Regions from separate parts of the Mesorhizobium sp. C372A genome, predicted to be linked through region 1. Evidence: riboswitches for the same ligand, from Rfam matches in the RefSeq annotation. Region 1 holds a riboswitch; the other holds the start of a gene.
What was found. Region 1 has a riboswitch for thiamine pyrophosphate ahead of thiB (thiamine ABC transporter substrate binding subunit). Riboswitches for the same ligand answer to the same signal wherever they lie in the genome.
Positions count from the first base shown of each region.

Region 1 (6,179 bases):
GAATCGCGGTCGCGGGTGCCGATGCCCGGCGCGCCGAACTGGCGGGCGTGGCGCTGCGCCAGATCAATTCGCTGCGGCGTGTTGGGGTGCGTGGCCAGGAAGTCGAGGCTGGCGTCGGTGGCGCCGCTGATCGAGCGGAAATCGGTGTAGGCCGACATCGACTGCAGGAAACGCCCGGCGGCATAGGGATCGTAACCCGCCTCGCCGATCGACTTGATGCCGATGGCGTCTGCCTCCAGCTCCTGGTTGCGCGAGAACTGCGCCAGCCTCAGCTTGCCGCGGATCAATGCCTGCTTGGCGGTCGGGCTGTCGCCCAGCACATCGGAGACCACCTTGGTCGCCAGGCCTTCCTCGGCCTCGAGCTGCTGTCGCTGCAGACCGTGATTGGCGGTGACGTGGCCCATCTCATGCGCGATGACGGCGGCGAGTTCGGCCGAATCATTGGCCAGCGCCAGCAGGCCGCGGGTGACGTAGAGATAGCCACCCGGCAGCGCGAAAGCGTTGACGTTGGGCGAATTGAGGATGGTGATGCGATAGGTCTGGGTCGGATTGGCCGACACCACGGTCAGGCTGCCGACAACCTTGGCCACCATGCGCTCGAGCTTGGGATCGGAATATTCGCCGCCATAGGTGGCAAGGATGCGCGGATGTTGCGCCTTCGCCAGTTCGGCAAGCTTGCTGTTGGCGGCGACATTGTCGACCGTGATCGGCTTGTCGGAAGGCTGGAAGCCGGATTCCTGCACTTCGGGAGGCGTGAACATCTGGCAGCTGGCCAGCGCCACGGCAAGGCCGGCCAGCACGAGGAAGCGCACCAGCGGTCTGCGTTTCAAAGTGTCAGTGCCGGTCGGCAGCACGGCGTTCCTTCAGCTCTCGGCGCATGATTTGGACCGGGGTCCGCGCCAGCGAAAAATCGGTTTTCGTTGGCAATCCTGCACACATCAAAAAACCTACAGCGTTTACGCATCCGGCCGGGTGCGGCGCTGTAGGGGCAAATCACGGCTCGTGCCGGACCAGTACTAAGCGGACCTAGCCACATCGACTGGACCATGGCAAGCAAGCGCCACATCACCTGTAGCCGGTTTGGTCGTAAATTATGTCCGCTTCCGGGCAATATCGCGTGATCCGCCCGAACTTGCGCCGATATAGCGCCGAAACGCTTCAGGGCCAGTGCCGTCGAAAAAATCGGCGGCAGGTCCCGTCGCGGCAACCCTGCCATTGTCCAGAAAAACCATCTGCTCGCCGATACGGCGAGCGTCTTCCGGCTGATGCGTGACGAACAGCACCGTCATCGCCCGCTCGGCATGAACGCCGGCCACCAGGTCGAGCATGTCGTCGCGCAGCGCTGGCCCGAGCGAAGCGAACGGCTCGTCGAGCAGCAGCACCGGCCGGTCGCGCACCAGAACGCGGGCGAGCGCCACGCGCTGCCTTTCGCCGCCGGAGAGTTCGCGCGGCAGGCGCATTTCCTTGCCGGCCAGGCCGACGCGGTCAAGCGCCTCGGCGATTGCGGCGCGATCGGCGTCGGTCAGGTTGAGCGATGGCGAGCGGCCGAGCCCGACATTCCTCTCCACCGAGAGATGAGCAAACAGATTGTTTTCCTGGAATACCATCGACACCGGCCGCACCGAAGGCGGCTCGGCGCCGACATCGGCGCCGCCGATCAGCACACGACCGGACTCTGGCGTCTCGAAACCAGCCACCAGATTGAGCAAGGTCGATTTGCCCGAACCACTTGCCCCCATGATGGCGGTGATCTTCGATGTATCGAATTCGACATCGAACAGGAATGACGTTTCGCCATAGCTGAACGAGACCGTGTCCAGCCGGACAGTCGTGCCTTTCTCCACAGCGGACGTCACGATCTCTCTCCCCGTCCCAGCCAGTCTGCCGCGACCACCAATGCAAGGCAGACCGCCCCGAGCAGCAAAGCCAGCCCGGCAGCATCGGCCGTGCGATAGCTGCCCATGCGCGCCAGCAGGAGATAGGGCAAGGTCTGCACCGAATCGCTGCCGAACAGCGCGATGACGCCGAGATCGCCGAGCGACAGCGCCATGGCGAAGGCAAAGCCGGTGGCCAGCGGCCGCCGGAGCGACGGCCAGTCGACCAGAAGCAGCCGGTTCCAGCCCGCAATCCCGAGCTGCGCGCACAGCCTCTCATGGCGCTCGCTCGCCGCATCATAGGCCGGGCGCATCGCGCGGATGGCAAAGGGCATCGCCATCACCGCATTGACGGTGACGACCATGACCGGCGCGATGGCAAAGACATCGCTGACCGTGCGCAGCAGGAGAAACCAGCCGGCGCCGATGACGACGGGCGGCACGACGAGGACGAAGCCGGCGCCGGTGTCGGTGGCATGCTCGAGCAATGAACGGGCACTGGACCGGCGGCGCAGCGACAATGCCCGACGCGCCATGATCAGCGACAGCGACAGCGCCACCGAAAGTAGCGCCGCCGAGAAGGCGAGACCGGCGCTGGTCAGCGTCGCCTGACGCACGGCACTCTCGCCCGCCAGCCGGCCGAGATCGGCGTCGAGGCCGGACGCGACGGTGGCCGCCATTGGTCCGGCGACGAACAGCAAGGCGAGCACGATCAGGACGGCGTTGAACGCTGTTTCTGCTTTGCCGGCCAAGTGATAGCGGCGCGGCGCGACAGGCAAATTGGCGTCGCCGGTCACATTGGCGCCGAGCCGCGTCAGCGCCAGCATGACGGCAAAAGTCAGCGCGATCTGCAGCACCGTCAGCGTCACCGCTCGCGCCGGATCGAAGTCGAAACGCAGCGCCTGATAGATGGCGACTTCCAGCGTCGTCGCCGCCGGCCCGCCGCCGAGGATCAGCACGATGGTGAAGGAGGTGATGCAAAGCATGAAGACAAGCCCGGCGACGCCCGGCAGCGCGGCGCGCAGCACCGGCCACTCGATCAGCCGGAAGGCTGGCCTCGCCCCCATGCCGAGCTGGCTCGCCAGCCGCCATTGATCGGCCGGCACCGTTCCCAGCGCTTCGAGGAACAGCCGGGTGGCCAGCGGCAGGTTGAAGAAGACGTGGGCGACGAGGATGCCCGGCAGCCCATAGATGTCGGGCCAGCTCTGGCCACCGATCGCGGCGAAATAACCGGCGCGGCCATAGAGCGCCAGTATGCCCAGCGCTGCGACAATCGCCGGCAAGGCAAGGGGCACAGTAAACAGCTGCAGGATGAAGCCGCGTCCGAAGAAGCGCGGATGCCGCGACAGCGCCCGGGCGACGAACAGCGCCGGTACGGCGGAAAGCAGCATCGAGAGCGCAGCCTGCCAGAGCGTGAAGCGGACAACGCGCAGGAGATAGAGGTCAAAGGCGGACGCGGCGCCGGAAAGGTCGTGCGCGCCTTCGCGGATAAGGCCGGCGAAGGCGCCACCGATCAGCAGCGCGATTGCCGCAAGCGCGACAATGCCGGCCGTGATGCGGGGGTCAGAGCGTTGCACTCTTTACCGGGCGTCGCGTTCCTTCGCGCCCCCCTCTGTCCTGCCGGACATCTCCCCCACGAGGGGGAGATTGGCGGTTTTAGCGCTCCGCTCATTCCTGCAGCTTCGGAGATTGGCGAAAGTCAACGTAAAGGCCAATCTCCCCCCTCGTGGGGGAGATGTCCGGCAGGACAGAGGGGGGCGCCGTAGAGCACTCATCTTTTGACTATACAGCCAAATCTACTTGCTCATCACCGCCAGCCATTCATCCACCCAGGCCTTGCGATTTGCCGCGACCTCTTCCGGGCTGAACAGCAAGGTCTTCGCCGGCTTGACCAGCCTATCAAAAGCCGGATTGAGCGGCTTGTCGGTTTTCCCGGCCGGGAACATCCAGTTGGTCTCCGGAATGACATCCTGGAATTTCGGCCCGGTCATGAAGGCCAGGAACTTCGCCGCCAGCGGGTTCTTCGCGCCCGTGGTGGTGATGCCGGCGACCTCGACCTGCAGATACTCGCCTTCCTCGAACGAGGCCGCCTGGTAGCGCCCGGTGTTCTCGGCCACCATGTGGTAGGCCGGCGACGTCGTATAGGAAAGCACCATCGGCGCCTCGCCCTTGGAGAACAGGCCATAGGCCTCGCTCCAGCCCGGCGTCACCGTCAGCACTTTGCCCTTGAGTTTCGCCCAGGCTTCCGGCGCCTTGTCGCCATAGACCGACTTGACCCACAGCAGCAGGCCGAGGCCCGGCGTCGACGTCCTCGGATCCTGGATGACGATCTTGTCGGCGGCATCGCCCTCGACCAGTTCCTTCAGGCTCTTCGGCGGGCTCTTCAGCTTTTCGGTGTCGTAGACGACGGCGAAATAACCATAATCGTAGGGCACGAAAGTGTCGTCGCTCCAGCCGCCCGGCACGTTGTTTTCAGCCACCGCGCCATGTGGGACAAACAGGCCGGAAGCCTTGGCTTCCGCGGTGAGGTTGGTGTCGAGACCAAGCACGATATCGGCCTTGGTCGAGGCACCTTCGAGCTTGACGCGGTTGAGAAGTGCGACGCCGTCGGCGACCGAGACGAAGTCGACGCTGCAGCCACACTCGGCCTCGAATTCCTTCTTCACCTGGGGGCCTGGACCCCAGTCGGCAGTGAAACTCTCATAGGTATAGATCGTGAGTTTTTCCTGCGCGCACGCAGGGCTTGCCAGTAGCGAAACAGCAAGCCCCAGCGCTGGGACAAGACGGGACAAAAAAATGCGCATCGGCGCCTCCTTCATTCGTGTTGAAAGGAATTGAGGCGTCGGGCTGTCCGAAGCGTCTAATCCCTCCGCCGGTACAAACCGGATCAGGTTCAGCGGGTTGGCGAGACTGCCTCTCAGCCGGTCCGCGAAGATCGCGTCCGGCACCCCGTTAGAGCGTTTCGACACATAGGCCCGGCCAAGGTGCCACGCAAGCGGAAGTTTGCCCGAGCATGATCCCGGAAAGTGGAATCCGTTTCCGGAAAAAGATCATGCTCCAACAAAGAGTGACGGTGCCGCTCGGCCTTCCGTTTCGTCGGCGGGGCTGGTAAGGGCCAGCGGATATGAGCACATTCACCATCTTGCTTGGCGGCGATCTCGTCCGCACGCCGCGGCTCGACCGCCAGGTCGCGGGCACGCGCGTCATCGCCGCCGACGCCGGCATCGGTCATGCCCGCCTGATCGGCCTGATGCCGGAGCTGTGGGTCGGCGATTTCGATTCTGTGCCGGCGGACCTGCCTGCCGATCTCGCCGCCGTGCCGCGGGAGGTGTTTCCTCCCGAAAAGGACAAGACCGATGGCGAACTGGCGATCGCGGCGGCATTGGAACGCGGCGCCACCAGCCTGGTGCTGGCCGGCGCTTTCGGCGGCAAGCGCGCCGACCACGCCTTCCTCCATCTGGCGCTCAGCCTGCGGCTGGCCGAGGCCGGCACAAAAGTGCTGTTGACCAGCGGAGCGCAGGAAGGCGCCCCTCTGCTGCATGGCAAGGCCGGCTTCGACTATGCCGACGGAACGCTGTTTTCGGTGCTCGGCTTTTCCGATCTTTCGGGCCTCACCGTGTCCGGCGCGAAGTGGCCGCTCGACCATGTCGAGGTCTTGTTCGGCTCGTCGCTGACCATCTCGAACGAGGTCAAGTCCAACACGACCGGGGGCGGCCTCGAAATCGCGCTCGGCCATGGCCGCGCGCTGCTGCTCGCCCACCCCTACCCCTTGCCTGAAAGCTGACATGGCCCCGCCCCTTCTCAACCTCGACGGCATAAGACTGACCTTTGGCGGCACGCCGCTGCTCGATGGCGCCGAACTGACGGCGTCCGCCGGTGACAAGATCGCGCTCGTCGGCCGCAACGGCTCCGGCAAGTCGACGCTCCTGAAGATTGCTGCTGGTCTGATCGAGCCGCAAGACGGCGAGGTCTTCCGCCAGCCTTCGTCAACGGTGCGCTATCTCCCGCAAATGCCCGACATGGACGGCTTTGCCAATGTGCGCGCCTATGTCGAGGCGGGGCTTGGGCCTGCCGACGATCCCTACCGCGCCACATATCTGATGGAGCATCTCGGCCTCGCCGGCACGGAGAACCCCAACGATCTCTCCGGCGGCGAGGCGCGCCGCGCAGCACTTGCCCGCGTCATGGCGCCCGAACCCGATATTCTGCTGCTTGATGAGCCGACGAACCATCTCGATTTGTCGGTCATCGAATGGCTGGAAGAAGAGCTTGTCCGGACGTCTTCGGCGCTGATCGTCATCTCGC
Region 1 is NZ_CP100475.1:2,122,175-2,128,353, reverse strand. It holds gene NLY42_RS10020 (M48 family metalloprotease) at 1-761, opposite strand, end outside; gene thiQ (thiamine ABC transporter ATP-binding protein) at 1,092-1,856, opposite strand; gene thiP (thiamine/thiamine pyrophosphate ABC transporter permease) at 1,853-3,451, opposite strand; gene thiB (thiamine ABC transporter substrate binding subunit) at 3,671-4,678, opposite strand; TPP riboswitch at 4,722-4,836, opposite strand; gene NLY42_RS10000 (thiamine diphosphokinase) at 4,999-5,658, shown strand; gene NLY42_RS09995 (ABC-F family ATP-binding cassette domain-containing protein) at 5,660-6,179, shown strand, end outside.

Region 2 (6,179 bases), 3.2 Mb from region 1:
GCGCTTGAAATATTGGGCTTCGCGTTCGTGCTTCTCGGCTGCTTCTCGGCTGTCGAAGGTGCCGAGATTGTCGCCGTCCAGCCCTTGACCACAAGGGCTAAGCCAAACCGCCAAGGCGCCTTAAACGAAGGATCCGGCCAGCCGGATCCTTCGAAATATCGCGATGCTCCGGCATCGCCTTCAGCTCATACTTGGTCCAACTGGTGACGGCGTGGACGTCCCGGGAAACCTCTCGAAAGTCCGCGGTCGCTGCCTTACACGTCGTCGAACGGGCCGCCGCGCCTCGCCAGGTCGTGACCAATGGCGGCTTCCTCGGCGTCGTCGGGCAAGGCATCGTCACTGTCCTGGTAGGGGTTGTCGTCATCCTCCTCGGGCAGTTCGCCTTCCTTCTCGACACCGGTGGTGTCCGGCAGGCTTTCCTCATCTGCTCCGTCGGGTAGGACCGTTGCGCCACGCAGCGCATCCCAATCCTGCCGGCGCGGCGTCGGCGCTTCCACTTCATCATTGGCGATCCTGTCGCGGGCATCGCTTTTGCTCGGTGGCGCCTCGACCTCGTCATTGGGTTTTCTGTTTCGTTCCATGATTGCCTCCTCTGGGCGGCTTAGCGTCGAGAAGGTGGAACTCACTTCCGGCTGCCAGGTTCCAGCAACCACTCCAGCTTCAGTGGAACCAATTGCCGCCAGTCTGCTTTGCCAAGGACTAGTCTGCTTTGCCAAGGAGATGAATCCAGAGGAGCTGGACCATGAAGACTTTCCCCCTCATCCCATGCGTGCTGCTCTTGGCGCTGGTCGACCCGGCGGCCGCGCAGGACAATAGCGACCAGCACGGCCCTGCCGCGCCTTGCCAGGCGCAGCCTCAGGACGATGGTCAGAAGCCGCCGGTCGCCAATGGCGGCGGCGAATCGACCAGCACGCTCGGTCCCTGCGGCGGCGTGCTGCAGCCGCCGCCCAGTGGTGACCAGGGTATGACGCAGCCGCCGCCGGATCAGGGCAAGACGCCGGTGATCAAGCCTGGCGAGGTGCCTGCGCAGCCGCCGAAGCAATGACCTTTGCTTGAAACTTCACGGCGTGGCACGAAGGCGGTCGGTTCCGGTCTTGGCCGGGCGACGCGGTCACCGGATCAATGCCGGCGCCGGCCGCAATCGCCACCGGAATTGGAGCCGTGCATCATCCATGTCGAAGGTCTCCTGAGGGATTGTGCTTCAATGCGAATCTTGCGGGTGCGGGTTCTGCTGGCATGACCGGGAAGCCGATCAATTTAGTCTCCGCTTGCGGAACAAGACCGTACCGGCTGCGTTTGCCTCCAGGAGCCCGCCACCTCGATCTGCGCTGTTTTCGCCTCATGCGGGAACACGGCGGAGCTCGCCAACAACGACAGGAGACGAAGATGAAAACCATCCTTATTCCCGCCGTCGCCGGGCTCGCCATGATCGCTGGTATCGGCATTGCCGCCGCCGACGAGGTGATCGTCACGCAGCCGGCACAGCAGCAGGTGATCATCACCCCGGAACAGCGCACGGTCGTGCACCAGTACGTAAAGAAACATCCGCTTGCCTCGGTCAATCTGCTCGGCGTCGAATTGAATGTCGGCACTGCCTTGCCTGACACTGTCGAGCTGCAGGAGGTTCCCGACGTTCAGTACAGATACGCCGTCGTCGACAACCATACCGTGTTGGTCGACCCCAGCACGCGCAGGATTGTCGAGGTGGTCGAGTAACGCTCGACAACCTAACCATTCATCGGTGATACGGCCCTGTCGTTCTTCCCAAAAGGGCGGCAGGGCCGAATGACGAACATGATGAAAGGAGAATTGCCATGTTGCCGCATGTCGAGACCCCGAACTCCGCCAATGTTGCGGCGTGTTGCGACAAGTTGCTGGCCGAGCGCAACACGGCGCTGTTATCGATGAAGGAAGCGATCGCGCTCCTGCGGGAGCGCACCGGCACCGATCGTTCGGATGCCGACCTCGCGGGGCTGATCGTCAAGAAAGCGGCGCTGCTCGGCGTTGCGGTGATTTCCGACCCGCGCTGAGATGTCTCGTCACTCAAGACGCCGGCCGAATTTTCGGCTAATGTTTTCGTGGAATCTGGACCAACCGATCGGACCCAACCACGGAGGCTTAAGTGACGGACGACAAACAGGACCGCATTCGCCAGCGCGCGCACGAGATCTGGGAAAAGGCCGGCCGGCCTGAAGGCGCGCATCAGGAACACTGGGAGCAGGCCACGGCTGAAGTCGATGGCGCGGTCGCCAAGCCCAAAAAGGCGGCGAAGAAAGCTGACGCCAAGCCCGCCAAGGCAGCCGCCAAGCCAAAGGCCGCGAAGCCTGCCGCCGCAAAGTCCGGCAAAGCCAAATCGAAATAAGGCCAGAAATAAGGCCAGTCGAAATAAAGCAAGGCCGGAATTCGCTGGCCGGGCCATCCTTGGCGCCCGCCGTTCAGCGCGCCCGAGCCTCTCAACCTGACGAATTGCGCCTGCGACGGGCAGCGCAATTCCTTGTGTTTGGCGACAGCCGCCCTCATGCCTCCCAGGCATAACTCGACAGCGCAAAGCGAATCCCGGCAGCTGTCATGGCCAGTTCGCATTCAGTGATCTGGCGCAGGTGGCGCAGATAGTGCGTTACAGTCTGTGGCAGCCAGCCGGCGCAGGCCTCGACATAGGCGCGGCTGTGAACAAGGGTGCCGGTCGACAGCCTCTCGTCCTTCTCGGCAACGACTTTCAGATATTGGCGGATGAAGCGGATGTCGTCGGCGATGTCCTGGCTGGCCATTCGCCAGGCCCCGGCGAGGCGTTCGCACTGATCGAATGACAAGGGCAACAAAGGGGGCGGCAATAAAGGCGGCGGCAACAAAGGCGGCGGCAATGACGGGGGTGACAGCAAAGGACGAGAGAGATCGGCGAAGGCAACATGGTTCGCTGTGCTCAAGGACATTCCTCTCTGCGAAAAGAGATATCGTACTTTATGTACGAACGAGCGTCAAGCCAATTTCGTACAGTTGGGACGATGACAATGAATATAGCAGCGGTCGCTTCAGCTAATCACGCATCGTGAATCCTTCAGGACTCGCACCAATTTCGCGGAGGGATTTTCCCAGGATGGTGTTGACTGTTTCCCTCGTGTCGGCGTCGAACAGGTTCAGGCCGCGCCGGATCGTCTCGCGCCAGTTTTCGCCCTTGTCCCACGCTTCCATGAAGGCGAAGGCAAGGTCGTCCTGGCGACGCGTGGCTTCGAGCGCTTGGGTCAGCAGGCGCGCTTGATGGAGATCCTTCTCCCGCTTGGCCCCAGCGCTCGGCCCGAGTCGCGAGGCGACGATCAGCTTGTGGATGGCGTAGCGCTGGGGCGAGGGGACCAGCACAGGCAAGCCCGAGCGATGCAGGAGCGCAGTCCGGATGGGGTCGCGGATAAGGAGATCCAGAAACCGTAAGGGCTGCGCGGAGTCTCTGCCGTTTTCTTATAATTACGTTTATCAGCTTGAATTTCAACGCAGTTATAAGAAATTCGTGGAAACCTTATAACGCAACGAACTGACGAGTCGTCCGTTAACGCCCGGGCGCCCGGCCCGTCTGGCCCAAAACACTTTGCCGCAGTGCCTTCAACAAACGGCTTCCCCAATGTCGCGAACAATGCTTTAACCCGCTCATCCACAGGGGTGCTCCGTATGGTCGGGGCTGAGATGAGGGCGGCAAGCCTTCGGACCCTAAAGCTGATCTGGATAATACCAGCGGAGCGAGGCGGGCGATGTTTTCAGGCGCACAGATTTCCCTTTATCCCATGACCGACGATTTCGTCGGCGTCATCCTTGGCGCGCTCGGCGCGCTCGATCCGTGGCGCGACCGGCTGCGGATCGAAACCGACGACATCTCGACGCTTATGGTCGGGCCGCCCGAGGTGCTGTTTCCCGCCATGCGCGACCTGTTCGTCGCGGCGGCCAGAAGCGGCAAGCACTGCGTGCTTTCGGCGGCGGTCTCGCGCGGCTGTCCGGGCGAGCCCGACGATCCGATCTGCCGCTCCGACGAGACCGGCGGCCCCGCCATTCCGCTGGACGAGCGCAAGATCGCCGCGATCCGCGCTGTCCAGGCCACGCCGTCGACCGGCCAGCCGGTGGCGGCGCAGTTCTCGCTCTATGTGATGGGCACAGGCGACCATATGGACGAGATCTATGGCTGCATCGATTTCCTGAAGCAGTCCGGCGTCTTTGAACGCTCAAAGAACTTCTGCACCAAACTGCGCGGCGATGCCGGTGCGGTGTTTGCCACGCTCAACGAGGCCTTCTGCCGCTTCGGCCCCGGCGCCGGCCACGTCACCCTCGACATCACGATTTCGGCGAACAGCCCGAGCGGGGTCTGAGCCGCGGCTCAAGCGTCGTTCCTCGAGGATGTTGCCGTGGCTGGTTTATCTGACCCATTGCGTGGAGGAGATGCCTCTGACCCCTCAGCACAAAGAGGAGGGGAGCCATTGGCGATTGGCGAAGACCGCGATGCCCACGAATCTCCCCCCTTGAGCGGGAGATGGCCGGCAGGCCAGAGGGGGTCCCACCGCGTGGAGCGCCGACGTCCTTTTCGCATAGGCAAGGCGTGGGCGCTCTATGCGAGACGACCCCCTCTGTCGCCTTCGGCGACATCTCCCCCTCGAGGGGGGAGATTAGCCGCAGCCGTCGCCAAGACCATCCCCGCCGCCTGCGCCTTCGCCCTGCTCCTCGCGGCCTGGGAACTCTACGCCCGCTATGGCGGCGCTGCCCCCATCATGCTGCCGGCGCCGTCGCGCGTGCTGCAGCAGGCCTGGGAGCATCGCGCCGCCCTGGCCGAGAACACGCTGCCCACCATCCGCGCCACATCAGCCGGCTTCGCCTGCTCGTTGGTCGCTGCCTTCGTGCTTTCGGCGCTGGTCGATTTCTTGGCCCCGCTGCGCCGCGCGCTCTTCCCGCTGCTGATCGTCAGCCAGACCTTGCCGCTGGTGGCGATCGCGCCGCTCATCGTGCTGTGGTTCGGCTTCGGGCTGCTGCCGAAAATCTTCCTTGTGGCGCTCGTCACCTTCTTCCCGATGATGGTGGCGCTGGTCGAGGGGTTCGCCGCGACGAGCAAGGAGATTTCCCAGATGCTCGCCGCCATGGGGGCAGGGCGCTGGCGCATCTTTTGGTTGGCGCGGCTGCCTTCGGCGCTGCCCTATTTCTTCGCCGGTTTGAGGATCTCGATTACTTACGCCGTGGTCGGCGCGATCTTTGCCGAATATGCGGGCGCGGCGAAGGGGCTTGGCATCTACATGCTCAACGCGAAGAACAACTTTCGACCCGATTTGGTGCTCGCCGCCGTCGCCGTCAGCGCAGCGCTCACGCTCGCTCTGTTCGCCGTTGCCGTGCTCATCCAACGCCTCGCCATGCCTTGGGAAAATGCGGGGCGCGAGAGCGGCGACCGCACGCTTTCGGGAGAGAGCAGCCAATGACGCGGCTCGAACTCCGGGATGTGCGGAAGAACTTCGGCGCGCTGGAGGTGCTCGACGGTATCTCGCTTCACGTCGCTGCAGGCGAGTTCGTCTCCATCCTCGGCCCGTCCGGCGCCGGCAAGTCGACGCTGTTCCAGCTGCTGACCGGCGCGTTGAAAGGCGAGGGCGAAATGCGCTTCGACGGCGCGCCCTTGGCTGGCAGCCCGTTCGCCTTCATGCCGCAGCGCGACGCGCTGATGCCGTGGCGGCGCGTGATCGACAATGTGACGCTGGGGCTGGAAGTGCAGGGCATGAAGCGCCGGGCGGCGCGCGAGCATGTCGCGCCGCTGTTCGCCGAGTTCGGCCTTGCCGGCTTCGAGGGCGCCTGGCCGGCCGAACTCTCCGGCGGCATGCGCCAGCGCGCCGCGCTTCTGCGCACCGTGGTGCAGCAGCGCGACATGCTGCTGCTCGACGAGCCCTTCGGCGCGCTCGATGCGCTCACCCGCGCGGCCATGCAGCGCTGGCTGGAAGGCATGTGGCGGCGCCACCGCTGGACGGCGCTGCTGATCACCCATGACGTGCGTGAGGCCGTCTACCTCTCCGATCGCATCTACCTCCTGTCGGCGCGGCCGGCCCGCATCATCAGCGAGATTGCCGTGCCGCTGCCGCGCCCGCGCACCACCGGCAGCGCCGCCGCGCGCCAGGCGGCAGCACTCGAAGCCGAAATCCTCGACACGCTGCTCGATCCGCCGACCGACCGTG
Region 2 is NZ_CP100475.1:5,519,304-5,525,482, reverse strand. It holds gene NLY42_RS26645 (hypothetical protein) at 1-114, opposite strand, end outside; gene NLY42_RS26640 (hypothetical protein) at 255-581, opposite strand; gene NLY42_RS26635 (hypothetical protein) at 743-1,045, shown strand; gene NLY42_RS26630 (DUF1236 domain-containing protein) at 1,387-1,716, shown strand; gene NLY42_RS26625 (hypothetical protein) at 1,815-2,030, shown strand; gene NLY42_RS26620 (DUF2934 domain-containing protein) at 2,123-2,362, shown strand; gene NLY42_RS26615 (hypothetical protein) at 2,517-2,768, opposite strand; gene NLY42_RS26610 (GSU2403 family nucleotidyltransferase fold protein) at 3,034-3,375, opposite strand; TPP riboswitch at 3,635-3,747, shown strand; gene NLY42_RS26605 (YkoF family thiamine/hydroxymethylpyrimidine-binding protein) at 3,738-4,346, shown strand; gene NLY42_RS26600 (ABC transporter permease) at 4,602-5,438, shown strand; gene NLY42_RS26595 (ABC transporter ATP-binding protein) at 5,435-6,179, shown strand, end outside.
Region 2: it holds a riboswitch for thiamine pyrophosphate, as region 1 does, so the genes downstream of both, NLY42_RS26605 (YkoF family thiamine/hydroxymethylpyrimidine-binding protein) here and thiB (thiamine ABC transporter substrate binding subunit) in region 1, are expected to answer to the same signal.